3 regions of the Pseudomonas sp. AC463 genome follow, and region 2 is predicted to be linked to each of the others. Evidence: predicted binding sites of a transcription regulator. Region 2 holds the regulator's gene; each other region holds the start of a gene.
What was found. The regulator FliA, encoded in region 2, starts transcription of late flagellar genes. The targets are predictions, from matches to a motif close to CTAAAGTTTNNNNNNNNNNNGCCGNTAA.
Positions count from the first base shown of each region.

Region 1: flgM (flagellar biosynthesis anti-sigma factor FlgM) is a predicted target of FliA. The motif match lies at 2,616-2,643, and genes of this name have one in related genera.
Region 3: AC0IYH_RS08625 (methyl-accepting chemotaxis protein) is a predicted target of FliA. The motif match lies at 6,735-6,762, and genes of this name have one in related genera.

Region 1 covers NZ_CEEDDZ010000002.1:91,267-101,917, forward strand. The annotation lists gene AC0IYH_RS02575 (MFS transporter) at 1-830, shown strand, start outside; gene AC0IYH_RS02580 (flagellar regulator YcgR PilZN domain-containing protein) at 891-1,640, opposite strand; gene AC0IYH_RS02585 (flagellar protein FlgN) at 1,737-2,207, opposite strand; gene flgM (flagellar biosynthesis anti-sigma factor FlgM) at 2,256-2,579, opposite strand; gene flgA (flagellar basal body P-ring formation chaperone FlgA) at 2,720-3,484, opposite strand; gene AC0IYH_RS02600 (chemotaxis protein CheV) at 3,566-4,498, shown strand; gene cheR (protein-glutamate O-methyltransferase CheR) at 4,541-5,368, shown strand; gene flgB (flagellar basal body rod protein FlgB) at 5,616-6,023, shown strand; gene flgC (flagellar basal body rod protein FlgC) at 6,027-6,479, shown strand; gene flgD (flagellar hook assembly protein FlgD) at 6,496-7,215, shown strand; gene flgE (flagellar hook protein FlgE) at 7,247-8,551, shown strand; gene AC0IYH_RS02630 (hypothetical protein) at 8,629-9,831, shown strand; gene AC0IYH_RS02635 (ribonucleoside-diphosphate reductase subunit alpha) at 9,923-10,651, opposite strand, start outside.
Region 2 covers NZ_CEEDDZ010000031.1:42,502-53,152, reverse strand. The annotation lists gene flhA (flagellar biosynthesis protein FlhA) at 1-1,800, shown strand, start outside; gene flhF (flagellar biosynthesis protein FlhF) at 1,813-3,129, shown strand; gene fleN (flagellar synthesis regulator FleN) at 3,236-4,069, shown strand; gene fliA (RNA polymerase sigma factor FliA) at 4,066-4,806, shown strand; gene AC0IYH_RS27570 (chemotaxis response regulator CheY) at 4,978-5,352, shown strand; gene AC0IYH_RS27565 (protein phosphatase CheZ) at 5,371-6,159, shown strand; gene AC0IYH_RS27560 (chemotaxis protein CheA) at 6,171-8,387, shown strand; gene AC0IYH_RS27555 (protein-glutamate methylesterase/protein-glutamine glutaminase) at 8,436-9,575, shown strand; gene AC0IYH_RS27550 (flagellar motor protein) at 9,575-10,315, shown strand; gene motD (flagellar motor protein MotD) at 10,331-10,651, shown strand, end outside.
Region 3 covers NZ_CEEDDZ010000005.1:303,640-314,290, reverse strand. The annotation lists gene ubiB (ubiquinone biosynthesis regulatory protein kinase UbiB) at 1-1,528, shown strand, start outside; gene hisI (phosphoribosyl-AMP cyclohydrolase) at 1,570-1,962, shown strand; gene AC0IYH_RS08660 (phosphoribosyl-ATP diphosphatase) at 1,965-2,297, shown strand; gene AC0IYH_RS08655 (twin-arginine translocase TatA/TatE family subunit) at 2,324-2,602, shown strand; gene tatB (Sec-independent protein translocase protein TatB) at 2,613-3,020, shown strand; gene tatC (twin-arginine translocase subunit TatC) at 3,017-3,808, shown strand; gene AC0IYH_RS08640 (16S rRNA (uracil(1498)-N(3))-methyltransferase) at 3,805-4,512, shown strand; partial or broken gene AC0IYH_RS08635 (methyl-accepting chemotaxis protein) at 4,702-5,712, shown strand; gene AC0IYH_RS08630 (methyl-accepting chemotaxis protein) at 5,746-6,618, shown strand; gene AC0IYH_RS08625 (methyl-accepting chemotaxis protein) at 6,791-8,698, shown strand; gene AC0IYH_RS08620 (amino acid ABC transporter ATP-binding protein) at 8,702-9,436, opposite strand; gene AC0IYH_RS08615 (amino acid ABC transporter permease) at 9,429-10,388, opposite strand; gene AC0IYH_RS08610 (transporter substrate-binding domain-containing protein) at 10,535-10,651, opposite strand, start outside.

The DNA of each region.
Region 1 (10,651 bases), on a different contig from region 2:
CACCCTTGCACCCGGCACCGATGGAGCCGCGCTTCTTTATCAAGCGCGTGCCGCAGTCGTTGAGTACGGTGCTGGGCGCGGGGTTGATCGTGGGCTCGTTCTACGGCCTGGCGCCGCTCTACGCCTCGCAGCAGGGGCTGACCACCGAGCAGGTGGGTCTGTTTATGGGTAGCTGCATTTTTGCCGGCCTGGTGGTGCAGTGGCCATTGGGCTGGTTGTCGGACCGCTATGACCGCGCGCTGCTGATTCGCTGCTTTGCCCTGTGCCTGGCGGTGGCGGCGTTGCCGCTGGCGGTAATGACCAACGTGCCGCTGGAGGTGTTGTTCGTGGCGGGCTTCTTGTGTTCCCTGGTGCAGTTTTGCCTGTACCCGCTGGCGGTGGCGTTCTCCAATGACCACGTGGAGGGTGACCGCCGCGTGTCGCTCACGGCCATGCTGCTGGTGACCTACGGCGTCGGCGCCAGTATCGGGCCGTTGCTCGCCGGTGTGGTGATGAAGATGTTCGGCAGCCACATGCTCTATGCGTTTTTCAGCCTGTGCGCGTTGATCCTGGTGTGGCGCATTCGCCCGAAAGCGGTAACCAACCTGCATCAGGTGGACGACGCGCCGTTGCACCATGTGGCAATGCCCGACAGCATGTCCAGCTCGCCGCTGGTGGCTTGCCTCGATCCGCGGGTGGATGAGGCGGTCGTGCAGGAGCAGATGCAAACCAGTGCTCCAGAGCCAGAAGCCGAGCCCGAAGCACCGGCGGATGAGCCCGCCGTTGAGGCGCCATCAGACCCGCTGGACCCCGACGAGCATCCCCACGACTTGAGCAGGGCGCGCCCCTGAACGCAAAAACGGGCAGATCCCATCAGGATCTGCCCGTTTTTTTGTCGCGATCTTTAAACCTTAAAAATCGTCGTCTTTATCGAAGCGCCGCGCTTCGCGTTGCAGCTGATACACAAACCGCTCGACCTGGCGTTGCACCAACCCACTCATGTTGTGGAAGCGTACGCCGGCAAAGGTTGTGTTGATCTTCTCTTCGAAGTGCAGGTAACGCAGTTCGACCGAGGTGGTCATGCTGCCAAAGGGCAGGGCGGCGATAAAGCGGTCGTATACCTGGCCCAGTTGCAGGCGCTCGGAGATGTCGCCTTCAAAGCGCAATTTGCAGCCGGTGGCGGAAATATCCAGCAGTTTGCCGCTGACCGGTGCCTTGAGTTTCTCGCCGCCCAGCTCGATGTTGACCAGCTGGGCCAGCTTCAAGGCGGCGCGGAAGGCATTGCGGCGCTGGTGGTAGACCACCTCGTCAGGCAGCGCGCCAGTGTAAATGCGGTGGCCGTCCTTTTCGCTGATACTCAGGTTGCCGTTGCTTTCCCACGCAACACGTACGCCGTCGTGGAAGCCTTCGATTCGGAAGGGTTCGCCATTTTCCAGGTGACGTTCGCCGTCGCGCGGGATCATCTCGTCCAGGGCCAGCGTGCCGCTGTCACGGTCGACGTCCACCAGGTAGCTCTGGAAGCGCTGGCTGCGCTCGTGGAAGGTGATGATCAGCGGGTCATGGCTGTCTTGCAGCATGCGCAAGGTGCCGGCGATTTCCAGAGGCGTGGTGAGCACCTTGGGTGGCTGCGGTGCATCTTCCGCATTAAGGGCGTTGAACACGGTTCTTCCATCTCCAGACAAAATACGACTACACGCAAGAACAGGCATTTTGCCAGTATGTGGCGCGCCTTGGATAGGGCGGGCCGTAAACCGGCATCAGGCTTGGCTGCGGGTGCTTGGCTTGACCAGGCGCGAGGTGGAGCCCTGGGCGTTGTAAAGCGCCGGAGGCTCGCCGCCGTGAAGTATACGCAACTGGTTGGCGGTCGTAGCTTGCTGAAGCTGGATCGACTGACCGTTGAGCAAGTTGGCTTCCTGGCACTGGGCGAGCAATTGATTGAGTTCTTTGCTCTGGGCCAGGAGTTGATCGCCCACCGAAGAATGGCTGGCCAGTTGCGCCAGGCCATCGTGGTCTGCCGGCAGGCCCAGGCTGATGAGGATCTGGCTGCGTTTTTTGCCGTGCTGTTCCAGCAGGACAATCAACGACTGTTTGCGCGCGAGAATTTCTTCGAGCAGGGGCATGTCCCGGCCGTAGAGGGCCAGGGATTCTTCCCGAAGCAGCTCAAGCAGCTGTTGTGTCGGCGCGTGATCATCAATGATCAGTTGAAGCAATTGTTCGTCGTGATGCATGGCTGGCCTTGGGGTTTAAGCGTCCAAAAGCCCGGCGCAGGCCTTTGCCTAGCGCTCGGCTTCGAAGTTAAGCAGCTTGCTGGCTACACGGTTGCTGTCGACTTTATAGCTGCCATCGGCGATTGCCTGTTTCAATTCGGCCACACGGGCTTTATTGACCACCGGTTGATCGCGCAGCGAGTCAGTGACCTTCTGCAACTGTTGAGCCTCATTGCTCAGGTGTACGGATTCCCCGCTCTGGCTGGCGCTGGCCTGTTCTGCCTTGGCGGGCAGTGGCTGGGCCTTGGCTTCTACGCTGTCCTTGGCACCGGTGGTGCGCGAAGTGCCTGACGTAGCCGGGGTGTTATTTAAACGACTGAAATCGATGACCATGATAAAAAACCTCTGGGTATTTGGACGCTTGCCATGTTTTCGGCCATACCCGGACAAACTTTAGGCGCAATTGACAATAAACTGCACAGGCCGGCGCCCAGTCGACAGTGTAGGAAAAGCCGGCGTCCGATACCAGTGGTCTATAAGGCGACCTCCACTTGGCCCGGCGCTGTGACCCGGGCCTTGATCACGCGATTGGAGTTGAGGTTCTTGACCCGAATCTGCTCGCTCATGCCGCCATTGGACAGCGCTTCGCCCGGCATCTTCACATGCAGGCCGCCGCTGCTGGCGGAAATCACCACCTGGTCACCCTTGCGAATCACTTCCGCCTGCTCCAGTTGAACCAGAGTGACGACCTGATCGGTGACCACTGGTCGGGTCAATTTCTGCCCGACGGCCTGGTCCAGGGATGTCAGGTAGCCCTGATTGATCATGCTGATGTCGCGTTCGCGCAGTACCACGTCCTCGAAACCGATGATGCCGGTGCGTTTCATCGGGCGGGCAACCACCACCACATCACGGAACAGCTTGACCTGGGCCGGCACGAACACCGTCCAGGGCGAGGCGCCTTCACAGCGTACCTTTACCGTTACGCGCCCAATCGGCTGGGCCGGGCTTTCCAGGGTGGCTGTCAATTCCTTGTCGCACATTGGCATGCGCAGGCGGGGGTCCAGCTGGTTGACCTGGATTTCATAACGCCCGGGAGTCTGGGTGGTCGCCAGATAATCTTCTACAGTGAACTCAAGAAAGCCTTGGGTGACGCCGATAAGTAGATCAGGCAAGGTGACGTTGTCTGCGCGGGCCGTGGCTCCCAGGCTCGCAGCCAGCAGCACCACGCAGGCGCAGAGCAATCTGCGGTATCGTGGGAATCGTAAGCGTCGGGAAACTGTCGTTTTAATATCCATGATGGGTAAATAGCAAAGCTCGTGCCGTTTAGTGCTGGGTGCGCGTCGCACCCTTATAGGTTTTAGCGTAGGAGTCTGGGCATGGCAGGTGTAATGGATTCAGTAAACCAGCGCACACAGCTGGTAGGGCAGAATCGCCTGGAGTTGTTACTTTTTCGCCTGGATGGCAAGCAGCTATATGGCATCAACGTGTTCAAGGTGCGGGAAGTGCTGCAATGCCCCAAGCTGACGATCATGCCCAAGTCCAGCCCTGTGGTGTGTGGCGTCGCCAACATCCGAGGCGCGACCATCCCGATTCTCGACCTGGCCCTGGCCACCGGTTCGGCGCCGTTGCAGGACCGTGAAAACCCGTTTGTGATCATTACCGAATACAACACCAAGACCCAGGGTTTCCTGGTGCGCTCGGTGGAACGCATCGTCAACATGAACTGGGAAGAGATCCATCCGCCGCCCAAGGGCACCGGCCGCGATCACTACCTCACGGCCGTGACGCGGGTGGATAACCAGTTGGTGGAAATCATCGACGTAGAGAAGATCCTCGCCGAAGTGGCGCCCACCTCGGAATCGATTTCCGTGGGTGTGGTGGATGCCGAAACGGCGCACAAGGCCATCTCCCTGCGGGTGTTGACCGTGGATGACTCCTCGGTGGCGCGCAAACAGGTGACCCGTTGCCTGCAAACCGTCGGCGTGGAAGTGGTGGCCCTCAACGACGGCCGCCAGGCGCTGGACTACTTGCGCAAGCTGGTGGATGACGGCAAGAAGCCGGAAGAAGAATTCTTGATGATGATCTCCGACATCGAGATGCCGGAAATGGATGGCTACACCCTCACGGCCGAGATACGCAACGATCCACGCATGCAAAAATTGCATATCATCCTGCATACTTCGTTGTCGGGTGTGTTCAATCAGGCGATGGTCAAGAAGGTCGGTGCTGATGACTTCCTGGCCAAATTCCGCCCTGATGACCTGGCGAACCGGGTAGTCGACCGGATCAAGGCTGCAGATCACGGCTAGGGGGTTTTCCCTGGCGGTCACACGATTTAAGAGGCGGTACCATTGTCTACGGGTAATTTGGATTTTGAACAGTTCCGGGTCTTCCTGGAAAAAGCCTGTGGCATATTGCTCGGTGAAAACAAGCAGTACCTGGTATCCAGCCGTCTCAACAAACTGATGGAACAGCAGGGCATCAAGTCTTTGGGTGAGCTGGTTCAGCGTATCCAGGGCCAGCCGCGCAGTGGGCTCAAGGAAATGGTGGTCGATGCCATGACCACCAACGAAACCCTGTGGTTTCGTGATACCTACCCCTTTGAAGTGCTCAAGAGCAAAGTCTTGCCCGAGGCCATCAAGGCCAGCCCTGGCCAGCGTCTGCGTATCTGGTCGGCGGCGTGCTCCTCGGGGCAGGAACCCTATTCGATTTCGATGTCCATCGACGAATTCGAACGGACCAACATGGGCCAGCTCAAGGCCGGCGCGCAAATCGTGGCCACCGACCTGTCCGGCACGATGCTCACCAACTGCAAGACCGGCGAGTACGACAGCCTGGCCTTGGGCCGTGGTTTGTCCCAGGAACGCCTGCAACGTTACTTCGACCCGAAAGGGGCGGGGCGTTGGGCGGTCAAGGCGCCGATCAAGAGCCGCGTGGAGTTTCGCTCGTTCAACCTGCTCGACAGCTACGCCAGCCTGGGCAAGTTCGACATGGTGTTCTGCCGCAACGTGCTGATCTACTTCTCGGCCGAGGTGAAGAAAGACATCCTGTTGCGCATCCACGGCACGCTCAAGCGCGGCGGTTACTTGTTCCTCGGCGCTTCCGAAGCGCTGAACGGCCTGCCGGATCACTACCAGATGGTGCAATGCAGCCCGGGGATCATTTACCAGGCCAAGTAACCCGTACGCAGTCAAAAATGTGGGAGGGGGCAAGCCCCCTCCCACATTTTTATTTGCGGCAATCCTTCGGAAAGCGGCAACTCCCCATTGCCGCTTTACTGGCGCTACGCGGAAACCGCTTGCCGCTTTTCTGGCATTGCCGGCGGCAAACACCCGGCAAACCCTTGAATTACGGGCCTCGCGAAAACTGGCATGCGCCTTGCTATGACCTTGTTACGAAAAGCAGGTCAGCCTAAAGGTTTCCGCCATGAGCATCAGCTTCGATAAAGCGCTCGGTATCCACGAACAAGCCCTGGGCTTCCGCGCCCAGCGTGCCGAAGTCCTGGCCAACAACATTGCCAACGCCGACACCCCGAACTACAAGGCTCGGGACCTGGACTTCTCCGCCGTGCTCGCTGCACAGCAGGACAAGACCAAGAACGGCACCTTCGCCTTGAACATGACCAACAGCCGTCATATCGAAGCGCAAGGCCTGAGCAGTGGTGATGAGTCGTTGCTGTATCGCACGCCGATGCAACCGTCGATCGACCAGAACACCGTGGACGCCCAACTGGAGCAATCGGCCTACGCCGAGAACTCGGTGAACTTCCAGGCCAGCTTTACCCTGCTCAACAGCAAATTCAAAGGGCTGATGTCAGCCCTGCGTGGAGAATAAGCCATGTCCCTAGCCAGTGTTTTTAATATTGCCGGCAGTGGCATGAGCGCGCAGACCACGCGTTTGAACACCGTCGCCAGTAACATCGCCAACGCCGAGACCGTGTCGTCGAGCATTGACCAGACCTACCGCGCACGCCACCCGGTGTTCGCCACCATGTTCCAGGACGGCCAGGCGGGGCAGAGCGGTAGCGGCAGTTCGCTGTTCCAGAACCAGGATGCCGCCGGCCAAGGCGTGCAGGTCCTCGGCGTGGTGGAAGACCAGAGCAATCTGGAAGCGCGCTACGAGCCGAACCACCCTGCAGCGAACGAAAAAGGCTATGTGTACTACCCGAACGTCAACGTGGTCGAGGAAATGGCAGACATGATCTCCGCCAGCCGCTCGTTCCAGACCAACGCGGAAATGATGAACACCGCCAAAACCATGATGCAGAAGGTCCTGACCCTGGGTCAGTGATAAGGGGCGCCAAATAATGGCCATCGTTGATACTTCTACCAACACGGCAGTCCAGGACCTTTTCAATACCAAGGTCAAGACCGCCACAGACAACGTCTCCAGCGTTGCCACTGCCGCCACCGGCAGTCAGTCGCTGGGCAAGGACGCGTTCCTGCAATTGCTGGTTACTCAGCTGAAGAACCAGGACCCGCTGTCGCCTCAGGACAACGGCGCGTTCGTGGCTCAGTTGGCACAGTTCAGCAGCCTGGAAGGCATCAACACCCTGAATGACTCGGTGAATGCGATCTCCAGCAACTTCAGCTCCTCGCAAGCATTGCAGGCGTCGTCGCTGGTAGGCCGTTCGATCATCACCCAGACCGACAAGGCCCTGGTGGACACGAGCAAGAGCATGACCGGTTCGGTGGCGGTGACGTCGGCGACCGGTAACGTCGCGATCAAGATCACCGACAAAGACGGCAACGTGGTACGCACCATCGACATGGGCGCCCAGAGCGCTGGCAACTCCGACTTTATCTGGGATGGCAAGAACGACGCAGGCGAGGTTGCCCCCGCCGGCACCTACACCTTCGCGGCCACCACCAAGAATGACAAGGGCGACGCGGTAGCCCTGGCAACTTCGTTGCCGGCCACCGTCACCAGCGTGACTTTGAGCAAGACCGGCGGCGAAATGGTGCTGAACCTTGCCGGCGGCATGGGCAGCGTCAAGCTGTCGCAAATCCAGACTATCGGTACATAGAGCCGGCTAAATACGGCAGAGGGAGAGAAACATGTCTTTTAATATCGGCCTTAGCGGTCTCTATGCGGCCAACAAACAGCTGGACGTGACCGGTAACAACATCGCCAACGTCGCGACCACGGGCTTCAAATCGTCCCGTGCGGAATTCGCCGACATCTACGCGGCGTCCAAGCTGGGCACCGGCCAGAACAGCATCGGCAACGGTGTGAACCTGGCGGCCGTGTCGCAGCAGTTCACCCAAGGTGACGTGAATGGCAGCGGCGGCATTCTGGACATGGCGATCCAGGGCGGTGGCTTCTTCGTACAGAAAGGCAGCGACGGTTCGCTGGAGTACACCCGCAGCGGTGCTTTCCGTGCGGATAAAGATGGCTACATCACCAACAACACCGGTACTTCGCGCCTGCAAGGTTACGCTGCGGATGACGACGGCAAGATCATCAAGGGCGGTCTGGTTGACCTGCAACTGAACCTGTCGAACCTGCCACCCAAGGCGTCCACCAAAGTCGATTCCACCAGCAACCTGAACTCCTCGGAGTTGGTGATCGATCAGACCACCAAAATATTCAACCCAGCTGACACCAGTACTTTTACCACCCAGTACAGCACCACGCTGTATGACGACCAGGGCAACTCCCACGCCATGGTGCAGTACATGGTGAAAAGCGATGCCAACGAGTGGAAATCCTACACGTTGATCGATGGCCGTAACCTTGACGGCTCGCTGCCTACCACCACGGGCACCGGGATGCCTCCTGCAGTGACCCTGACCTTTGATGGCGCGGGCAAGCTCAAGGACGTGGCCGGCGCCGACGTGGCCGGCACGACCCTGACGCTCAAAGACTGGGTGCCAGGTTCGGTCACCGGCGGCGTGTGGGCGCCAAACGATGCGACCGCGCCGGACATCGCCGTCAACATGGGCAACGTTACCCAGTACAACTCGGCCAGCTATCGCAACCCGCCGGTCACCGATGGCTACGCCACTGGCCAGATCACCGGCCTGAAAATCGATGGCAACGGCGTCCTGTTCGCGACCTTCAGCAACCAGCAGAGCAAGGCCATCGGCCAGATCTCCCTGGCCAGCTTCAACAACGAACAAGGCCTGCAGCCAGCGGGCGGTACTACCTGGAGAGAGACCTTCGCCTCGGGCCAGCCGGGTTACGACACCCCGCAAGCCGGTACTCTGGGTTCGATCGTGGCCAACTCCCTGGAGAACTCCAACGTCAACCTGACCAACGAGCTGGTGGACCTGATCAAGGCCCAGAGCAACTACCAGGCGAACGCCAAGACCATCTCCACCCAGAGCACCATCATGCAGACCATCATTCAGATGACCTGATGCTGTAAGGCTGCACAAGAAGCCCCTCGAAAGAGGGGCTTTTTTGTGGGCGTCATATGAGTGCCAGGACTTTTCCCATGCCGCCATGGCAGGAGATGACAACTGAACGTTGGAACCGACTACGGCTTTTTTTCCACTTATCCAGCCAAGAAGTAGATCTTTTCATTACGGAGTGGGTGGGTATGTGGAATTCGTCGGTGTCCGGCCATGGGGTCGGTGGGAGTGGGGCGGTCCTGTGGGGTGTCAGCCCTTCAGTGGCGTCCAAAGAGCGCATAAGTTCTGATAAGGACGACGTTAAAAAGCTTCTCGGCGAACTCGATGATGCCGAAAGAACCTCCAGCAACCAGACTGCCCGGGACCTGCGCGACAAGCTGAATGAAAAGCGCGCGGAGTTGGGGGATACCCGGTTCAAGGAGATTCTCGAACAAATAAACAAAGAGATAGCCCAGAGCTGGCTTGCGTTGTTGAGGCGGCTGTTTCCGGACCTTTTTCCAGGCGATGAACCTTCGCCATCGCCTGCTCCGCAACCATCGCCGGGTCGCGGCGGCGTTGGTGATGGCGGCAACAGCGGCAGGGTTAACCCAAGCCGCAATCGCCCCGCGGAGTCCATGAGCAACAAGCCCTTGACCAAGGGGGCCAATTACCATCACTACAGGCCAGACAACAGTGAACCCGGGAAAAAACCCGGCATGGGTCGAGAGGACGGCAATATCTGGTCAGGTTTCAAGCAGGGGCCGGATGGTAACTGCGTCACGGTTTCAGCCATCAAGGCGGCAATGATGAAGTTTGGCCAGAAACCCACGGATATTTTCAAGGAGGTGAAAGCGGCGGGGGATGGCTTTGATGTGCAAATGCGCGATGGCTACCGGCTTCACTTGAGTCAGGCTGAAGTGAAACAGGCAGCAGAGCAGGCACGCTTCGAGGGCGATAACCCGGCCATGCTGACCGATGCCAACTTTCTGTTTGCTGTGAGCGCCAAGCGCGCGCAGAACGAGAACAGCGACGGTTATGCCCGGCAGAGTTTTACTGCTGCGTTGCAAAGCCTCAACGACGGTGAGGACGGTGGCGAGGGGCTGATGCGACTGGGGCTCAGCGGCCACATGCGAAAAACCACTGCGTCAGAGTTGGCGAGCGGACAGCTTGGTGTTGTCAGTCACCAGGTGATGATTCAGGGCGAATGGGGTGGCCATTCCCTGGCAGTCATCGGTGGGCGAGAAGAAATGTGGGGCAAGCGAGGCGGGCAGCCACCGGCTGGCGCCGAGGCATTTGCCTTGGTTTGATGCAGGCAATAAAAAACCCGATAAACCCAACTGCATCCAGGGTTTATCGGGTTTTTAAATCCCGGGCGATCAAGCCCGGGACGCGCTCAGCTTACTGGCAAGCTTCGCAATCCGGCTCGTCGATCGCGCAGGCTTTTGGCACTGGCGCCGGGCCGGCTGGAGCGGCGAGAACCGAATCATCACCATGGTTGCCGCTGGAAACAGCGTTCAACTTGCCGGTATTGATGGTCGACTTCTCGGTGCTGGTCGCCGCCAGGGCACGGAGGTAGTAAGTGGTTTTCAGGCCACGGTACCAAGCCATGCGGTAGGTCACGTCGAGCTTCTTGCCCGAGGCGCCGGCGATGTACAGGTTCAGCGACTGAGCCTGGTCGATCCACTTCTGACGACGGCTGGCGGCGTCAACGATCCACTTGGTGTCCACTTCGAAGGCGGTCGCGTAAAGCTCTTTGAGCTCTTGCGGGATGCGTTCGATCTGCTGCACGGAGCCGTCGTAGTACTTCAGGTCGTTGATCATGACCGAGTCCCACAGGCCGCGGGCTTTGAGGTCGCGAACCAGGTACGGGTTGATCACGGTGAATTCGCCCGACAGGTTCGATTTCACGTAGAGGTTCTGGTAGGTCGGTTCGATCGACTGCGATACGCCGGTGATGTTGGCGATGGTCGCGGTCGGTGCGATGGCCATGATGTTGGAGTTACGAATGCCTTTCTGCACACGGGCACGTACCGGCGCCCAGTCCAGGGACTCTTCCAGGTCGACGTCGATGTACTTCTGGCCACGTTGCTCGATCAGGATCTGTTGCGAATCCAGCGGCAGGATGCC
Region 2 (10,651 bases):
ATCCAGGCCTTCGGTGAGGTGGTGATCGGCGGTAACTACGTGGTCGGTATCGTGGTGTTCGCGATCTTGATGATCATCAACTTCGTGGTGGTGACCAAGGGCGCCGGGCGGATTTCCGAGGTGAGCGCGCGCTTTACCCTCGACGCCATGCCCGGCAAACAAATGGCCATCGACGCCGACCTCAACGCCGGCCTGATCGACCAGAATCAGGCCAAATCCCGCCGCCTGGAAGTGGCCCAGGAAGCCGAGTTCTACGGTTCCATGGACGGTGCCAGCAAATTTGTGCGCGGTGACGCCATCGCCGGCCTGCTGATTCTGTTTATCAACCTGATCGGCGGCATGGCCGTGGGGATCTTCCAGCACGGCATGACCTTCGGCGATGCGGGCAAGGTCTACGCCTTGCTGACCATCGGTGACGGTTTAGTGGCGCAATTGCCATCACTGTTGTTATCCACAGCTGCCGCGATCATGGTGACCCGTGCGTCGGGCTCCGAAGACATGGGCAAGCAGATCAGCCGCCAGATGTTCGCATCCCCCAAGGCCCTGGCCGTGGCGGCGGGCATCATGGCGATCATGGGCATCGTGCCGGGCATGCCGCACTTCTCGTTCCTGACCATGGCCGCACTCGCCGGCGGCGGCGCCTACCTGTTCTGGAAGAAGCAGAACCAGGTCAAAGTCATCGCCCAACAAGAGATCGCCCGCCAGCAGGAACTGCTGCCATCCCCGGCCCGCGCCCAGGAAACCAAGGAGTTGGGCTGGGATGACGTGACCCCGATCGACATGATCGGCCTGGAAGTCGGCTACCGCCTGATCCCGCTGGTAGACCGCAACCAGGGTGGCCAATTGCTCGCGCGGATCAAGGGCGTGCGCAAGAAGCTGTCCCAGGATTTGGGCTTCTTGATGCCCACCGTGCATATCCGCGACAACCTCGACCTGGCCCCGAGCGCCTACCGCTTGACGCTGATGGGCGTGATCCTGGCCGAAGCCGAGATCTACCCGGACCGCGAGCTGGCGATCAACCCGGGGCAGGTATTCGGCAGCCTCAACGGCATAACCGCCAAAGATCCGGCTTTTGGCCTGGACGCGGTGTGGATCGAAATCAGCCAGCGCAGCCAGGCGCAGTCGCTGGGTTACACCGTGGTAGACGCCAGCACCGTGGTCGCCACCCACCTCAACCAGATCCTGTACAAGCACTCCCACGAGCTCATTGGCCACGAGGAAGTCCAGCAATTGATGGGCTTGCTGGCCAAAGCGTCGCCTAAACTGGCGGAAGAACTGGTGCCGGGCGTGCTATCGCTGTCGCAGTTGCTCAAGGTGTTGCAGGCGCTGCTGGCCGAACAGGTGCCGGTACGCGACATTCGCAGCATTGCCGAGGCCATCGCCAACAATGCCGCCAAGAGTCAAGATACTGCCGCCCTGGTGGCTGCGGTGCGCGTCGGATTGTCGCGCGCAATCGTCCAAAGCATTGTAGGGCTTGACTCCGAGCTGCCTGTTATCACCTTGGAACCAAGGTTGGAACAAATATTGCTCAATAGTATTCAGAAGGCAGGACAAGGCCAGGAAGAGGGCGTTCTGCTGGAGCCAAGCATGGCTGAGAAGCTGCAGCGTTCGTTGATCGACGCCGCACAGCGCCAGGAGATGCAGGGCCAACCGGTGATTCTGCTGGTGGCGGGCCCCGTCCGGGCGATGTTGTCGCGGTTTGGACGCCTGGCAGTACCGAATTTGCACGTTTTGGCTTATCAGGAAATTCCTGACAATAAGCAAGTGACTATCGTCGCGACAGTAGGGCCGAACGGCTGAGGGTAGTGGGTTATGCAAGTTAAGCGTTTTTTCGCCGCCGATATGCGTCAGGCCATGAAACTGGTCCGTGATGAGCTGGGCGCCGACGCCGCGATTATCGGTAACCGTCGTATTGCCGGCGGTGTCGAGCTGACGGCTGCCCTGGATTACACCCCTCAGGCCCTGGCCCCGCGCGTGCCGAACATGGAGCTCGAAGACGAGCTGCGCAAGACCGCGTCGCGCATCGTCTCGGCCCAGGCTGAATTGAGCATGCGTGGCGACAGCGATGCCACCACCAACCGCCAGTTGTTTGCCGGCCTGCCGCTGACCGCCGCCGAGCCGCTGGTTGAGCCTACGTTCAAAGAGCCGCCGCGTCCTGCCGCGCCAGCCCCGGCTGCCGCAGTCGACCAGCGTGTGTTCGACTCGATGCGCTTTGAACTCAACGGCCTGCGCGAGCTGCTCGAAGTACAACTCGGCTCCTTGGCCTGGACCCAGCTGCAAGGCAGCAAGCCGCAGCAGGCCAACCTGTGGCGTCGCCTGCAACGTATCGGCCTGTCCGGCCCGTTGTCCCGCGACCTGCTGGCGCTGACCACCGAAATCGAAGAACCCCGCCAGGCCTGGCGCATGTTGCTGGCGCACTTGGCGCGCATGATCGTCACCCCGGAAGTCGAGCCGCTGGAAGAGGGCGGTGTGATCGCCATGGTCGGCCCTGCCGGCATGGGCAAGACCACCACCCTGGCCAAGCTGGCGGCGCGGTATGTGCTCAAGTACGGCGCGCACAACATTGCGCTGGTGAGCATGGACAGCTACCGCATCGGCGCCCAGGAGCAGCTCAAGACCCTGGGCCGCATCCTGAATGTGTCGGTGACCCACGTAGACCCGGGCCAGTCCCTGGCCAACGCCCTCGACCCGCTGCTGCGCAAACGCGTAGTGCTGATCGACACCGCCGGCCTGCAAGCCAGTGATCCGGCGTTGCGCATGCAGCTCGAAAGCCTGGCCGGACGTGGGATCAAATCGAAAAATTACCTGGTGCTTGCAACCACCAGCCAGAAACAGGTTCTTACCGCTGCGTACCACAGTTACAAACGCTGCGGCCTGGCCGGTTGCATCCTCACCAAGCTCGATGAAACCGCGAGCCTGGGCGAGGTGCTGAGCCTGGCCATCAGTCATGAATTGCCGGTCGCCTACCTGACCGACGGCCCGCGGATCCCGGATGATCTGCATCTGCCGCGCCGTCATCAGTTGGTCAGCCGTGCAGTCAGCGTGCAAATGCAAGAAGAGCCTAGCGAGGAAGCGATGGCCGATATGTTCGCCGACCTCTACCACAACCCGGCAAAGCGGGTGGGTTGAGGGCAGGATGAACACCGTGAAATGTATCTACATCGATGGTCTGCAAGCGATTCACGCGGCCAAGCCATGTAGCCTGCGTCTAAGCAAGACAAGGTAAAGAAATAAAATGGGCAGCATGCATCCCGTACAGGTGATCGCGGTGACCGGCGGCAAAGGTGGCGTCGGGAAAACTAACGTGTCAGTGAATTTGTCCCTGGCCCTGGCAGAGCTTGGCCGTCGCGTCATGCTGCTGGATGCTGACCTGGGGCTGGCGAACGTCGACGTTCTGCTGGGACTGACGCCCAAACATACCCTCGCCGATGTGATCGAGGGCCGCTGTGAGCTGCGCGACGTGCTGCTGCAGGGCCCCGGTGGCATCCGCATCGTGCCGGCCGCTTCCGGCACCCAGAGCATGGTGCATCTGAGCCCGGCGCAGCATGCCGGCCTGATCCAGGCGTTCAGCGATATCGGCGACAACCTCGACGTGCTGGTGATCGACACCGCCGCCGGGATCGGCGAGTCCGTGGTCAGCTTCGTGCGCGCTGCGCAGGAAGTGTTGCTGGTGGTGTGCGACGAACCCACCTCGATCACCGACGCCTACGCCCTGATCAAACTGCTCAACCGTGACTACGGCATGAACCGCTTCCGCGTGCTGGCCAATATGGCCCAGAGCCCGCAGGAAGGTCGCAACCTGTTCGCCAAGTTGACCAAGGTCACGGATCGCTTTCTCGATGTCGCCTTACAATACGTCGGCGCAGTGCCCTACGACGAGTGTGTGCGCAAGGCTGTGCAAAAGCAGCGTGCAGTCTACGAAGCGTTCCCTCGTTCCAAGTGCGCTCTGGCGTTCAAGGCTATTGCCCAGAAGGTCGATACCTGGCCGTTGCCCGCCAACCCGCGGGGGCATCTGGAGTTTTTCGTCGAGCGATTGGTGCATCAGACGAGCGCAGGACCCGTGCTATGACAGCGACTGGCTACAACGCGTACAAGAAGTCTGCCCGTGACAGCCAAGGCGAATTGATCGAGCGCTACGCGCCCCTGGTCAAGCGCATCGCCTATCACTTGCTGGCACGCCTGCCCGCCAGCGTCCAGGTCGAAGACCTGATCCAGGCGGGCATGATCGGCCTGCTCGAAGTGTCGACCAAGTACGACGCGAGCAAGGGTGCGAGTTTCGAGACGTATGCGGGTATCCGCATCCGTGGCGCGATGCTCGATGAAGTGCGTAAAGGTGACTGGGCGCCGCGTTCGGTACACCGCAATACGCGCATGGTCAGTGACGCAATTCGCGCAATTGAAGCAAAAACCGGTCGCGACGCTAAAGATCACGAAGTTGCGGCCGAACTCCAATTGAGTCTCGACGATTACTACGGGATTTTGAACGATACCTTGGGCAGCCGCCTGTTCAGTTTCGACGACCTGTTGCAGGACGGCGAACACGAAGGGCTGCACGAGGACGGCGCGAGCGCTCATATGGAGCCATCGCGCGACCTGGAAGATGAACGTTTCCAGGGCGCCTTGGCCGACGCGATTGCCAATTTGCCGGAGCGTGAGCGGCTGGTGTTGGCGCTGTACTACGACGAAGAGCTGAACCTCAAGGAAATCGGTGAGGTCCTGGGGGTCAGCGAATCGCGGGTCAGCCAGTTGCATAGCCAGTGCGCAGCCCGCTTGCGGGGGCGTTTGGGAGAGTGGCGAGCGCGCTGACAGGCAGTGTTGGGGAGCACTGCAAAGCGAGGCCGCGAGGGTGATAGACCTTCGCGGCTTCAATCCGTGGTGCTCCCGGCAGTCCTTTTTGTGTAATGCCTGTTGATTGAAATGGCGCGTCCAGGTGCTGGGCGCGTTTAAGACTGCTTGGAGGTCGAATTGGACAAGAACATGAAAATCCTCATCGTTGATGACTTCTCAACGATGCGGCGGATCATAAAAAACCTGTTGCGTGACCTTGGGTTCACTAACACGGTCGAGGCGGATGACGGCATTACGGCGATTCCGATCCTCAACAGCGGGAGCATCGACTTTCTGGTAACAGACTGGAACATGCCGGGCATGACCGGTATCGACCTGCTGCGCCACGTGCGCGCTGACGAAAAGCTGCGCAGCCTGCCTGTGCTGATGGTGACCGCCGAAGCCAAGCGTGAGCAGATCATCGAAGCCGCCCAAGCTGGGGTTAACGGCTACGTGGTCAAGCCATTCACTGCATTGGCCTTGAAAGAGAAGATCGAAAAAATCTTCGAACGCATCCACGGCTAATGCCATCGCGGGGGAGCTATGGAGCATAAAGAATCATCACAGGGAGACTTCGAGTCGACCCTGAAAAAGCATGCTCACCAGTTGGTCGAAAGCCTTGAAAAAGGCCAGTTCGGCGACGCGGTGCAGTTGATCCATGAGCTCAACCAGACCCGTGACCGCGGCCTGTATCAGGAAGTGGGCAAGCTCACACGCGAGCTGCACAGTGCGATCGTCAATTTCCAGATTGATCCGCATATGCCCCAGGCCGAGGAAATCTCGCAGATCACTGATGCCACCGAACGCCTGTCCTATGTGGTCAGGCTGACTGAGGCGGCGGCCAACCGCACTATGGACCTGGTGGAAAACGCCACGCCCCTGGTCAATGGCATGGCCACTGAAGCTCAGGCCCTGAGCCACGACTGGGGCCGCTTCATGCGCCGGGAAGTGGGGGCTGAAGAGTTCCGTGAGCTGGCGCGTCGGGTTGAAGGATTTTTGTCGCGCAGCGAGCAGGAAAACCGCACGGTTTCCAGCAACCTCAACGACATTCTGCTGGCGCAGGATTACCAGGACCTCACCGGTCAGGTGATCAAGCGTGTGACCCAATTGGTCACCGAAGTGGAAAGCAACTTGCTCAAATTAGTGCTTATGGCAGGCCAGGTAGACCGCTTTGCAGGCATCGAACATGACCGCGAAGCGATCCTCTCGGAAAAAGATCCACAAAAACATCTCGCCAAGGGTGAAGGTCCGCAGATTCATGCCGATAAACGTGAAGACGTTGTGTCAGGTCAGGATGACGTAGATGACCTGTTATCCAGTTTAGGCTTCTAAGGAGCACCCACATGAGCTTCGGCGCCGATGAAGAAATCCTTCAGGATTTCCTTGTAGAGGCCGGCGAAATTTTAGAGCAACTGTCCGAACAACTGGTCGAGCTGGAAAGCCGCCCGGATGATGCGAACCTGCTCAATGCAATTTTTCGCGGTTTTCACACTGTAAAAGGGGGCGCCGGCTTCCTCCAGCTCCATGAGCTGGTGGAGTGCTGCCACATCGCCGAGAACGTGTTCGACATCCTGCGCAAGGGTGAGCGTCACGTTGATTCGGAATTGATGGACGTGATTCTCGAAGCACTCGATGCGGTCAACGGCATGTTCAGCGAAGTGCGCGAACGTGCTCCGATCACCGCCGCCACCCCGGAACTGCTGGCCGCCCTGGCGCGCTATGCAGAGCCTGCCGACCTGTCGGCGGCGCCGGTGGTTGAAGCCGCGCCGGAACCCGAGCCGCAAGCGGATGTGACGGACAGCGAGTTCGAACAGCTGCTCAATTCGCTCAACGCGGTGAAAGCCGAAGCTGAGGCGCCTGCAGCCGTTACTGCGCCCGCAGCGCCGACCAGCGAAGACATCACCGACGCCGAGTTCGAATCCCTGCTCGACCAGTTGCACGGCAAAGGCCAGTTCGCGGCCGACGCCGTGGCACCGGTCGCTGCGGCCGAGGCGCCTGCCGCCCCGGCCAGCACCGACATTACCGACGACGAATTCGAAGCGTTGCTCGACCAACTGCATGGCAAAGGCACGTTTGCGGCCGACGCTCTGCCGGAAGTCTCTGCGGCCCCTGCGCCAGCTGCCAGTGCGGCACCGGCTGGCGATGGCTTGATCTCCGATCACGAGTTCGAAGCGCTGTTGGACGATTTGCACGGCAAGGGCAAGTTCACCGAAGTGGCCCCGGCCGCCGCTGCAGCTGTTGCCACAGCGGCCCCGGTTGCCGCCAAAGCCGCCGCTCCGGCCGCCAAGCCTGCGCCAGCCCCGGCTGCCGCCCCGGCTGCCGCCCCGGCTGCCGCCCCGGCTCCAGCGCGTGCCGCTGCGGCCCCGGTTGCCGAGAAGCCTGCCAGTGAAGCCGAAACCACCGTGCGGGTCGATACCGCGCGCCTGGACGACATCATGAACATGGTCGGCGAACTGGTACTGGTGCGTAACCGCCTGGTGCGCCTGGGCCTGACCAGCGGCGACGAGGCCATGCAGAAAGCCGTGTCGAACCTCGACGTGGTGACGGCCGACCTGCAAACCGCGGTGATGAAAACGCGCATGCAGCCGATCAAGAAAGTCTTCGGCCGCTTCCCGCGCCTGGTTCGTGACCTGGCGCGCCAGCTGAAGAAAGAGATCAACCTGGAACTGGTGGGTGAAGAAACCGACCTCGACAAAAACCTTGTCGAGGCCCTGGCCGACCCGCTGGTCCACTTGGTGCGCAACGCCGTCGACCACGGCGTGGAAATTCCGGAAGAACGCGAAGCCTCGGGCAAGTCCCGTGGCGGCAAGGTGATTCTGGCGGCCGAGCAAGAAGGCGACCACATCCTGCTGTCGATCACCGATGACGGCAAGGGCATGGACCCGACCATTTTGCGCAATATCGCGGTCAAGCGTGGCGTGATGGACAAGGACGCCGCCGACCGCCTGACCGACACAGAGTGCTACAACCTGATCTTCGCTCCGGGCTTCTCGACCAAGACCGAGATTTCCGACGTGTCCGGCCGTGGCGTGGGCATGGACGTGGTGAAAACCAAGATCAGCCAGCTCAACGGCTCGATCAATATTTACTCGACCAAGGGCCAGGGCTCCAAGATCGTCATCAAGGTGCCGTTGACCTTGGCGATCATGCCGACCCTGATGGTGATGCTGGGCAACCAGGCCTTCGCCTTCCCGCTGGTCAACGTCAACGAGATCTTCCACCTCGACCTGTCGCGCACCAACGTGGTGGACGGCCAGGAAGTGGTGATCGTGCGCGACAAGGCGTTGCCACTGTTCTACCTCAAGCGTTGGCTGGTGGCCTCGGCCAAGCATGAAGAGCAGCGCGAAGGCCATGTGGTGATTCTCTCCGTGGGCACCCAGCGCATCGGCTTTGTGGTCGATCAGCTGGTGGGTCAGGAAGAAGTGGTCATCAAGCCTTTGGGCAAAATGCTGCAGGGAACCCCGGGCATGTCGGGTGCGACCATCACCGGTGACGGTCGGATCGCGCTGATTCTCGATGTTCCGAGCATGCTCAAGCGTTACGCCGCTCGGCGTATTTGATTCTGGTGGGGCAGGGCGGTAATGCCCGCCCCGCCTAACGGAGTGTTTATGGCAGTCAAGGTCCTGGTGGTGGACGATTCGGGTTTCTTCCGCCGCCGCGTCTCGGAAATTCTTTCCGCCGATCCAACGATTCAGGTGATCGGCACGGCCACAAACGGCAAAGAGGCGATTGATCAGGCGATTGCGTTGAAACCCGACGTGATCACCATGGACTACGAAATGCCGATGATGGATGGCATCACGGCAGTTCGACACATCATGCAACGCTGCCCGACCCCGGTATTGATGTTCTCCTCGCTGACCCACGAAGGCGCCCGGGTGACCCTGGATGCGCTGGACGCCGGTGCGGTGGACTTCCTGCCGAAGAATTTCGAAGACATTTCGCGCAACCCCGAGAAGGTCAAGCAACTTCTGTGCGAGAAAGTCCACAGTATTTCCCGCAGCAACCGTCGCAGCCTGTTCAGCACGCCAGCCCCTGCGCCGGCGCCTGTTGCAGCGCCAGCCCCGGCACCTGCTTCGTCGTTCGGTCGCCCGGCCCCTGCGCCGGTTGCACGGCCAGCGGCGCCGCCGGTGCGTACGCCTGCTCCTGCGGCGGCGCATGCACATTCGCCGGCGCCCAAGCGCAAGGCCTACAAGCTGGTTGCCATCGGTACCTCCACCGGCGGCCCGGTGGCCCTGCAGCGTGTGTTGACGCAACTGCCGGCCAACTTCCCGGCGCCTATCGTGTTGATCCAGCACATGCCCGCCGCGTTCACCAAGGCCTTCGCCGAGCGCCTGGACAAGCTGTGCCGCATCAGCGTCAAGGAAGCCGAAGACGGTGACATCCTGCGCCCGGGTCTGGCGCTGCTGGCCCCGGGTGGCAAGCAGATGATGGTCGACGGGCGCGGCGCGATCAAAATCCTGCCGGGCGACGAACGCCTGAATTACAAGCCGTGTGTGGACATCACCTTCGGTTCGGCAGCCAAGTCCTACGGCGACAAAGTTCTGGCGGTGGTGCTCACCGGCATGGGCGCCGACGGCCGTGAAGGCGCGCGCCTGCTCAAGCAGGGCGGCAGCGCGATCTGGGCCCAGGACGAAGCCAGTTGCGTGATCTACGGCATGCCCATGGCCATCGTCAAGGCTGACCTGGCCGACGCCGTCTACAGCCTGGACGACATCGGCAAGCACCTGGTGGAGGCCTGCCTCTGATGGATGTATTGAGCCTGATCGGCATCATCATGGCGTTTGTCGCGATCATTGGCGGCAACTACCTCGAAGGCGGCCACCTCGGCGCCCTGGCCAACGGCCCGGCGGCGCTGATCGTGATCGGCGGCACCGTGGGCGCGGCGTTGTTGCAGTCACCAATGAGTTCGTTCAAGCGTGCGATGCAGATCCTGATCTGGATCATTTTCCCGCCGCGTGTGGACTTGCCCGGCGGCATCGACCGCGTGGTCAACTGGAGCCTCACCGCGCGCAAGGAAGGCCTGCTGGGCCTGGAAGGCGTGGCCGATGCCGAGCCCGACAGCTACGCGCGCAAAGGCCTGCAATTGCTGGTCGACGGCGCCGAGCCGGAAGCGATCCGCAGCATCCTCGAGGTGGATTTCTACACCCAGGAAAGCCGTGATATCAACGCCGCCAAAGTCTACGAGAGCATGGGCGGCTACGCGCCGACCATCGGCATCATCGGTGCGGTGATGGGTCTTATCCACGTGATGGGCAACCTCGCCGACCCTTCGCAACTGGGCAGCGGGATTGCCGTGGCGTTTGTCGCGACCATCTATGGCGTGGCCAGTGCCAACCTGGTGCTGTTGCCGGTGGCCAGCAAGCTCAAGTCGATTGCCATGCGCCAGTCGCGTTACCGCGAAATGCTGCTCGAAGGCATCCTGTCGATCGCCGAGGGCGAGAACCCGCGCTCCATCGAATTGAAGCTTCAGGGCTTCATGGATTGATGGGAGGTATTTTCTATGAGCCGTCGCCGTCGCGAGCCTGAAGAGCACGTCAACCACGAACGCTGGCTGGTGTCCTACGCGGACTTCATCACCTTGCTGTTCGCGTTTTTCGTGGTGATGTACTCCATCTCGTCGATCAACGAAGGCAAGTACAAGGTCATTTCCCAGGCGCTGATCGGTGTGTTCAACGACGCCGACCGCGCGCTCAAGCCGATTCCCATTGGCGAAGAACGGCCCAAGACCGTGACCCCGGCCAAGCCGCTGGTCAACGACAGCGATGAAACTGCCGCTGGCGTGGGTGGCACCAGCGACCCGTTGAAAAGCATCGCCGACGAT
Region 3 (10,651 bases), on a different contig from region 2:
CGCCCTGCCCCTTCCGTGGTTCCTGCTGGCGGTGCGCTATGTGCTGCCGTGGCGCTGGTTCCCGCGCAAGCCGCTGGAGCTGAGCCGTGGCGCGCGCCTGCGCCTGGCGCTGCAGGATTTGGGGCCGATCTTTATCAAGTTCGGGCAGATCCTCTCGACCCGCCGCGACCTGCTGCCCGAAGACATCGCCGACGAACTGATGCTGTTGCAGGACCGCGTGCCGCCGTTCGATTCCCAGCAGTCGATGAAGCTGATCGAAGAGCAGCTGGGCCGGAAGATCAGCGAAGTGTTCAGCCGTTTCGACGTCGAGCCCCTGGCCTCGGCCTCGGTGGCGCAAGTACACGCCGCGCAGCTCAAGACCGGCGAAGAAGTGGTGGTGAAGGTGATCCGCCCGGGCCTCAAGCCGATCATCGGCCAGGACCTGGCGTGGCTGTTTATCCTGGCGCGCGCCGCCGAGCGTTTCTCGGCCGATGCACGCCTGCTGCACCCGGTGGACGTGGTCGCCGACTACGAAAAAACCATCTACGACGAACTCGACCTGTTGCGCGAGGCGGCCAACGCCAGCCAGCTCAAGCGCAATTTCGAAGGCTCGCAACTGTTGTACGTGCCGCAAGTGTATTGGGACTGGTGCCGCCCCAAAGTGCTGGTGATGGAGCGTATCTACGGCGTGCAGGTTACCGACCTGGCAACCCTGGCCGACCAGCGCACCGATATGAAGATGCTCGCCGAGCGAGGCGTGGAGATTTTCTTCACCCAAGTGTTCCGCGACAGTTTCTTCCACGCCGACATGCACCCGGGCAACATCTTCGTCAGCACCGTCAACCCGTGGAGCCCGCAGTACATCGCGATCGACTGCGGCATCGTCGGCAGCCTGACCCCGGAAGACCAGGACTACCTGGCCCGCAACCTGTTCGCCTTCTTCAAGCGCGACTACCGCCGCGTGGCGCAACTGCACATCGATTCGGGCTGGGTGCCGGCGGAAACCAAGCTGAATGAATTCGAAGCAGCGATCCGCACCGTGTGCGAGCCGATCTTCGAAAAACCGTTAAAAGATATTTCCTTCGGCCAGGTGCTGATGCGCCTGTTCCAGACCGCGCGGCGCTTCAATATGGAAGTGCAGCCGCAGCTGGTGCTGTTGCAGAAAACCCTGCTCAACATCGAAGGCCTGGGCCGCCAGCTGTACCCGGACCTCGACCTGTGGAACACCGCGCAGCCGTTCCTCGAACGCTGGATGCGCGAGCGCGTCAGCCCGAAAACCCTGCTGGGCAACCTGCACAGCCAATTCGAACAACTGCCGCACCTGGCCAACATGACCCGCGACCTGCTGGAGCGCATGTCCCAGCCCCACGCCAAGGACCCGCCGCCGCCGTGGCACAAGCGCAAGGATGACTGGTTCCTGCGCCTGCTCGGCGCCGCGCACCTGGTGGGCGGCGTGATGCTGGCGATTGGCGGGCCGTTGAACCAGCTGGGCCACTGGCCGGCCGGCATCATGGTGGCCGTGGGTGTTTATCTGATCGTGCGTCGATAGCCAATCCGGTTATACACTGTCGCAAATTGCCGGAGCCGAACATGAAAGACTGGCTGGACGAGATCAAGTGGGACAGTGACGGCCTGGTGCCGGCCATTGCCCAGGACTACAAGACCGGGCGCGTGCTGATGATGGCCTGGATGAACCGCGAGGCCCTGAGCCTGACTGCCACTGAGCAGCGCGCCATTTACTGGTCACGCTCGCGTGGCAAACTGTGGCGCAAGGGCGAAGAGTCCGGGCACGTGCAAACCCTGCATGAGATGCGCATCGACTGCGACGCCGACGTGGTGATCCTCAAGGTCGAGCAGATCGGCGACATCGCCTGCCACACCGGCCGTCACAGCTGCTTCTATCGCGTGTTCGAGAACGGCGAATGGAAGGTTGTGGAGCCGGTGCTCAAAGACCCGCACGCCATCTACTCCGCAGGACACTGAACATGAGCGATACCCTGAACCGTGTGGCCCAGGTGCTGGAAGACCGCAAAGGCGCGGACGCCGACAGCTCCTACGTCGCCAGCCTGTACCACAAGGGCCTGAACAAGATTCTGGAAAAGCTCGGCGAAGAATCCGTCGAGACCATCATCGCCGCCAAGGACGCGCAAATCAGCGGCGATTGCAGCGATGTGATCTACGAAACCGCCGACTTGTGGTTCCACAGCCTGGTCATGCTCGCCCAACTGGGGCAGCATCCACAGGCCGTTCTGGATGAACTGGACCGTCGCTTCGGCTTGTCCGGGCACGCCGAAAAGGCCTCGCGCCCGTCCGCTTGAAAACTTAAGACTAGAGGATTTGCAGCATGGGCATTTTTGACTGGAAACACTGGATCGTCATTCTGGTAGTCGTGGTACTGGTGTTCGGCACCAAGAAACTCAAGAACCTGGGCACCGACGTGGGCGAGTCGATCAAGGGCTTTCGTAAAGCCATGAACGACGATGAAAAGCCCGCCGACCCAGCCGTCAATCCGGTGCCACCGGCGCAGCCTGTACACCCGCAGGCCACCCAGCCGATCACCGAGCGTCGTACCTTCGACGTGCAGGCTGAGAAAGTCGAAGAGCCAACCCGCAAAGACGTGTGAGCACTGACTAATGTTTGGTATCAGCTTCTCTGAACTGCTCCTCGTCGGCCTCGTGGCCCTGCTGGTACTCGGGCCGGAACGCCTGCCCGGTGCAGCGCGCACGGCCGGGCTGTGGATCGGGCGCCTGAAACGCAGTTTCAACGCCATCAAACAGGAAGTTGAACGGGAAATCGGCGCCGACGAAATCCGCCGGCAACTGCACAACGAACACATCCTGTCGTTGGAGCAGGAGGCACGCAAGATTCTGTCGCCCGTGCAGGAGCCGACCAAACCGGTGGAGCCTGCGGTCGAAAACAGCATCGCACCGGCGCCCGTCGCCGACGTCCCGCCTGCCGCTCCCACCCCGACCGAGCCAGCGCCGGTGCCCGTTGCGGCGCCCGCTCCCCATGACCCTACATTGCCGCCGCGAGCCCCATGAGCGCTGATAAACCGGAAAACGACCAGCATATGCCGCTGGTCTCGCACCTCACCGAGCTGCGTACCCGCCTGCTGCGTTGCGTAGCGGCGATCTTCATCATCTTTGCCGGGCTGTTTGCCTTTACCCAGCAGATCTACACCTTCGTCTCCACGCCCTTGCGCCAGTACCTGCCGGCCGGCGCGACGATGATCGCCACCGATGTGTCGTCGCCGTTCCTCACGCCGCTGAAGCTGACCATGATGGTCTCGCTGTTCCTGGCGATCCCGGTGATCCTGCACCAGATCTGGGGCTTTATCGCGCCAGGCCTGTACAAGCATGAAAAGCGCATCGCCGTGCCGTTGCTGGTGTCGAGCATCCTGCTGTTCTACACCGGCATGGCCTTCGCCTACTTCCTGGTGTTCCCGTTGATCTTCAAGTTCTTCGCCGCCGCCACCCCGGCCGGCGTGGAGATGATGACGGACATCACCAGCTACCTCGACTTCGTGATGACGCTGTTCTTCGCCTTTGGCGTGGCCTTCGAAATCCCTGTAGCCGTGGTGCTGCTGGTGTGGATCGGCGTGGTCAACGTGGCGTACCTGAAGAAGATCCGCCCGTACGTGATCATCGGCTGCTTTGTGGTCGGCATGATCCTCACGCCGCCGGACATCTTCTCGCAGACCTTGCTGGCCGTGCCGATGTGGATGCTGTTCGAGATCGGCATCCTGTTCAGCAGCTTGATCACCAAGCGCGGCGAACACCCGGATGACCAACCCGCCGACGACGAACAGCCGCCAGCGACCCAGCCGTGAACCTGCTGCTGCTGGAAGAGGCCGACTTTATCGCGGCCGACCGCGTGGTGCTGCGTGATCGGCGCCTGGTACACATGCAGGAGGTCCACCGCGCGGCGGTGGGCGACACCCTGCGCGTGGGCCGCATCGGCGGGCTGATGGGCAACGCACAGCTGCTGCGCCTGGAAGCTGGTGAGGCCGAGTTGCAAGTCAGCTTCGACCTGCCGCCCCCGGCCAAACTGCCCCTGACCCTGCTGCTGGCCCTGCCGCGCCCGAAGATGCTGCGCCGGGTCCTGCAAACCGTGGCGGCCATGGGCGTGCCCAAGGTGGTGCTGGTCAACAGCTACCGGGTCGAGAAAAGTTTCTGGCAAACCCCGTTTCTGGAACCCGAGGCGATTCGCGAGCAACTGATCCTCGGCCTTGAACAGGCGCGCGACACGGTACTGCCCGAGATCATCATCGAGAAGCGCTTCAAACCCTTCGTCGAAGACCGCCTGCCGGCCATGACCGAAGGCACCCTGGGCCTGATCGGTCATCCGGGCGATTACCCCGCCTGCCCGCGCGCGCTGGACGAGCCTGTGACCCTGGCGATTGGCCCGGAAGGTGGCTGGATCCCCTACGAGGTCGACTTACTGTCCAAGGCCGGCCTGCAACCGGTACAGCTCGGCGCACGCATCCTGCGCGTCGAAACCGCCGTGACCGCCCTGCTCGCCCGCCTCTTCTAACCCACCACAAATCCAATGTGGGAGGGGGCTTGCCCCCGATGGCGGGCTGTCAGTTGATATATCTGTAGCTGACACACCGCTATCGGGGGCAAGCCCCCTCCCACATTGGTACCGCGTCGCTACAGAATCCTGTGCCACAGCCGATAACCCCTGAATAAGTCCAAGCCTTGTTCCAGGGGAGTTCGCAGCATGTATCGTTGGTTAGCCGAAAAGCTGGGGAATGTCAGCGTCAAAACCAAACTGGGCGTCGGTTTCGGCCTGGTGTTGCTGCTCACATTGATGATCACCTTCACCGGCTGGAAAGGCCTGGGCGACGTGATCAGTCGGGGCGACAAGCTGGGTTATATTTCCAGCCTCAACGGGCTGACCAAGGACTTGCGCCTGGCACGCCTGGACTTCGAAATGCGTCGCGGCGAACAAGGTACCGGCGCGGTCACCGAGTTGCTGACTCAACTGGAGACGGGCTTGAAAAAGGCCGCCGAGCTGATCGAACAGCCCGATGACAAGGCCCTGGTCGAACAGCAACAGGACGCCCTGAACCAATACAAAAAGGCCTTCAACGCCATGGTCCAGGCCGGCCTCAAGCGTGAAGGCGCGCGCAGCAAGCTCGGCGACACGGCCGACAATGCCGTGGCGAAAGTCAACGAAGTCGAGAAAACCCTGCTGCAAGGCGACAGCGTCACTCAGTTCAATAGCGTGGTCGACCTGAGCAAGCTGATCCAGCAAGCACGCTTCCAGGTGCGCGGCTACACCTACAGCGGCAAGGTCGAAGCCGAACAGCCGGCCCTGGATGCCATTGACAACGCCCTGAAGAAAATCACCGAACTCGACGGCCAACTGCCTGCGCAGTTCCAGGCCAACCTGCAAGAGGCCAGCACCTCGCTGCAGGCCTACCGCGCCGCCGTCAGCCAGTACCGCGATTCCCAGGTCGCCAGTGCGGCCGCCCTGAAAATCATGGTCGCCCAAGGCGATGTCCTGATGGGCCACAGCGAAAAACTCACGACCTCCCAGACCGTGGTGCGCGACACCGATGCCGCGAACGCGAAAAACCTGTTGCTGCTGGCCACCGTGCTGGCGCTGATCTTCGGCCTGGTCGCCGCCTGGGCCATCACCCGCCAGATCACCATTCCGCTGAACCAGACCCTACTGGTGGCCGAGCGCGTGGCCTCGGGCGACCTGAGCCACAACCTCACCTCGCTGCGCCAGGACGAGCTGGGCCAGTTGCAACGCGCCATGCAAAGCATGAGCGTGGGCCTGCGCGAATTGATCGGCGGCATCAGCGACGGCGTCACCCAGATCGCCAGCGCCGCCGAGCAGCTCTCGGCCGTGACTGAACAGACCAGCGCCGGGGTCAACAGCCAGAAGGTCGAGACCGACCAGGTGGCCACCGCCATGAATGAAATGGCCGCCACCGTGCAGGAAGTCGCGCGCAACGCCGAGGAAGCTTCCGAAGCCGCCGTAGCCGCCGACCAGCAGGCCCGCGAAGGCGACAAGGTGGTCGGTGAGGCCATCGCCCAGATCGAACGCCTGGCCACCGAGGTGGGCAACTCCACCGAGGCCATGGGCCATCTGCAACGCGAAAGCGACAAGATCGGCAGCGTACTCGACGTGATCAAGTCCGTGGCCCAGCAAACCAACCTGCTGGCCCTCAACGCCGCGATTGAAGCGGCGCGCGCCGGTGAAGCCGGGCGTGGGTTTGCGGTGGTGGCGGATGAGGTGCGCAGCCTCGCCCAGCGCACGCAAAAATCCACCGAAGAGATCGAAGAGCTGATTGTCGGCCTGCAAACCGGCACCCAGCAGGTGGCGAGCATCATGGACAACAGCCGCAGCCTCACCGACAGCAGCGTCGAACTGACCCGCCGCGCCGGCAGCGCCCTGGGCAACATCACCCGGACGGTCTCGACCATCCAGGCGATGAACTCGCAGATCGCCACCGCCGCCGAGCAACAGAGCGCCGTGGCCGAGGAGATCAACCGCAGCGTGCTCAACGTTCGCGATGTGTCCGAACAGACCTCGGCCGCCAGCGAAGAAACCGCCGCCTCCAGCGCCGAACTGGCGCGCCTGGGGATTTACCTGCAAACCCTGGTGGGTCGCTTCAAGGTCTGAAGCCCTTTCGCGGCGGCCATCAGAGCCGCCGCCTTTCAATTTGTGAAATTTCCTACGCGTTTATCAGGTCGTGATTCACACGCCCGGCGCCGAATAAAAGTAGCGTTTCAATGCTCCTGACGTGTGTCAGGCGGTTCCCGAAACGCTCCTTTTGATTCGTTGGAGGTTCACCATGTTTCGTCCACTGACCCGCCTGCTGGGCAATATCAGCATCACCCTCAAACTCGCGCTGGGCTTTGGCCTGGTGCTCAGCCTCAGCCTTGTCATCGCGATAACGGGCTGGCAAGCCCTGAACACGTCGCTCGAACGCTCGCAAACACTCACGCAGCTCTCGCAACTGGCCGTTGTCGGCGAAGAGCTGCGCGCCGACCGTATTGTGTATCGCACCGTGAATGACGCCGAGAGCCTGAACAAGATCGGCCTGCACATGGAGAAGATCGACAGGAACCTGGCCGAACTCGGGCCACGGCTTACTGACCCGGCCAACCAACAACAACTGCAGGAAAGCCGCCGCATTACCACCAGTTTCAAAACCGCGCTGGGCGGTCTGGAAGGGCTTATCAAGCAACGCGAAGGTGCCCGCGAACTGCTCAAGCGCAGTTCGGTGCACAGCAGCGACAGCCTCTCGGAGCTGTCCAGCAACCTGCCCAATCAAGACGATGAAAAAGCCCTCGACGCCATAGAGCAACTGCGCCAGGCCATGGAACAAGCCGAGGACCGCGCCCAGAGCCCCGCGTGGGCCTCCGATACACTGGAGGCCTACGCCAACGGCGTGAATGACGCACTGCTGGCCCTCGACCGCGCCCAGGCGGTGGTCAGCGCATTACCGGTGGATGCCGGCGCGCTGAAAAGCGCCCTGCTTGACTACCGCACCCAATTAACCAGCCTCAGGGAAGCCCAGCTCACCACCGAGACCAGCCAGAACCAACTTGAGCAGTGGCTGGATCAGTTGCTCAAGGCAAGCGACCTGTTGAGTCAGGACCAAACCGCCAAGCGCGACAGCGAAGCCAGCCTCGCCCGCAGCGTACTGCTGTACATCACCGCTGCCGCATTGCTGCTCGGCGCCCTCGCCGCCTGGCTGATCGCCGGCCAGATCGTTGCGCCGCTGCGCCAGGCCCTGCACGCAGCCAATCAGATTGCCGAGGGCAACCTCACCCAAACCCTCCAGACCCAGCGCCGCGACGAGCTGGGGCAGCTGCAACGCAGCATCGGGCAAATGACCGCCAACCTGCGCGGGCTGATCGGCAGCATCGGCGAGAGTGCACGGCTGATCGCCAGCAGCGCCGAGCAGTTGTCCGCCGTCACCGCGCAAACCCGTGCCGGGATCGACGACCAGAAGCTCGAGACCGAACAGGTGGCCACTGCCATGAACCAGATGCTCGCCACCTCCCAGGAAGTCGCGCGCCACGCCGAGCAAGCCTCCGTTGCGGCCACCGAGGCCGACCAGCAGGCGGGGGCCGGCGACCAGGTGGTCGCTGAAGCAATCACGCACATTGAGCACCTGGCGCAAGAAATGGCGCGTTCAAGCCAGGCCATGCGCGGGTTGCAAGAGGAATCCCAGAAGATCGGCAGTGTGTTGGAGGTGATCAAGTCGGTGTCGGAGCAGACCAACTTGCTGGCCCTCAACGCCGCCATCGAAGCGGCCCGTGCCGGCGAGGCGGGACGCGGCTTTGCGGTGGTCGCCGACGAAGTGCGCGGGCTGGCGCAACGCACGCAGCAATCGGCCGAGGAAATCGAAGCGCTGATCAGCGGATTGCATCGGGGCACGCAGCAGGTGGCCGACATCATGGATAACAGTCGCAGCCTGACCGACAACAGCGTGCAGCTGACGCGCCGCGCGGGGGACGCGCTGGCCAGCATCACGCGCACCGTGTCGGTGATCCAGGAGATGAACCCGCAGATCGCCGCGGCGGCCGAGGAGCAGACGGCGGTGGCCGAAGAGATCAACCGCAGCGTGCTGAAGGTCAAGGATGTGTCGGAACAGACCTCGGCCGCGAGTCAGGAGACGGCGGCGGCCAGTGTCGAACTGGCCCGCCTGGGCATGGATTTACAGGCGCTGGTGGGCAAGTTCAACGTCTAGCCGTTACAACACCTGGCTCAGGAAGGCCTGGGCGCGCGGGTCTTTCGGCGCATCGAAGAACTGCGCCGGGGCCGCGTCTTCCAGCAATTTGCCGTGGTCGAAGAACAACACACGGTCGGCCACTTCGCGGGCAAAGCCCATTTCGTGGGTGACGCAGACCATGGTCATGCCTTCCAGGGCCAGGGTCTTCATCACGTCCAACACTTCGCCGACCATTTCCGGGTCGAGGGCCGAGGTGGGCTCGTCGAACAGCATCACCTTGGGCTCCATCGCCAGCGCCCGGGCAATGGCCACGCGCTGTTGCTGGCCGCCGGAGAGGCGCGACGGAAACTCGTTGGCCTTCTGCGCAATGCCGACTTTTTCCAGCAGCGCCAGAGCCTTGGCCTCGCGCTCTTGTTTGCCGCGCTTGCGCACGACTTTCTGCGCCAGGCACAGGTTTTCCAGCACGGTCATGTGCGGGAACAGGTTGAAATGCTGGAACACCATGCCGACTTCGCGGCGATAGGCGTTCACATCGGTTTTCGGGTCGGCCAGTTGCAGGCCGTCGATGCTCACCGAGCCCGAATCGAACTCTTCCAGGCCATTGAGGCAACGCAGGAAGGTCGACTTGCCGGAACCGGACGGGCCGATCACCACCAGCACTTCGCCCTTGGCCACCCTTGTGGTGACGTTATCCACCGCGCGCACCACATGGCCACGGGTGTCGAAGACTTTTACCAGATCGCGAACTTCAATCACTTTGCGCGAGCCTCCGCTCAAGCCGGCTGGCCATTTTCGACAGCGGCAGGTTGATCAGCAGGTACAGGCCTGCCACGCAGAACAGGATTTCAAACGGCGAGAACGACGTAGTTATCACTTCGCGGCCACTTTTGAGCAGCTCGGTGATCGCAATCACCGAGACTAGCGAGGTGTCCTTGACCAGGCTGATAAATTGCCCGGCCAGCGGCGGCAGCACGCGCTTGAACGCCTGCGGCAACACCACATGGCGCATCGACTGGCCGGCACTCATCCCTAGGGAGCGCGCGGCTTCGTTCTGGCCACGGGTGATGGACTGCACGCCGGCGCGCACGATCTCGGCCACATAGGCGCCGGTGAACAGCGACAGCGCGGCGATCCCGGCAAACTCCCGGGACAGGTTGAGTACCGTGCCGATAAAGAAATAGAAAATGAAGATCTGCACCAATAGCGGCGTACCGCGCACCAGTTCGACGTAGATCGTCGACAGATCGCGCAGGGTCGGGTTGCTGGACAAGCGGCACAACCCCGTCGCCAAGCCAATCGCCAAGCCGAGGATGCCGGACACCACCGACAGCCACAAGGTGGTCCACAAACCCCACATCAACGGCCCCAGCGCCCAGTGCCGGGTCACGCCCACCACGTCGCCTTCGGCCACGTCGTCGCCGCGCGCCACTTGCAGGCTGTTGTCGGCAACGCTCAGTTTTTGCTCGGCGCCCGCGTCATTGCGCAGGGTCACTTCGGCGACGTCGCCTTTGCGCACCAGCTCAACGACGGTGGAAATATCCGCCGCGCGCTGGGAGGTTTCGGCCTGATAGGCGAAGTATTGCGGTACGCGGTTCCAGCGCCACTCGTAGGACATCAGCGAGGTGGCGTAGTACAAGGCGCCGGCCAGGCCGACCAGCACCATCACGGTCAGCAGGTGCCAGGGCCATTGGGCTTTTTTCTGTTTCATTTCAGGTTCCGGGGTATGTGTCGCCTGGCAGGCCGTCATCGGGGGCAAGCCCCCTCCCACCTTTGAAGGTGTTCACAACTCAAAATGTGGGAGGGGCGGTGCGACGATTCGACTTGCCCCCGATGAAGCCAACTCGGTGTCAGCCCTTATTCCATGTCCTTGAGCCACTCGGAGCTCTTGAACCACTTGTCATGGATGCGATCGTAGGTGCCGTCGTTGCGGATCTGGTGCAGGAAGTTGTTGATGAAGTTGATGCTGTCGTA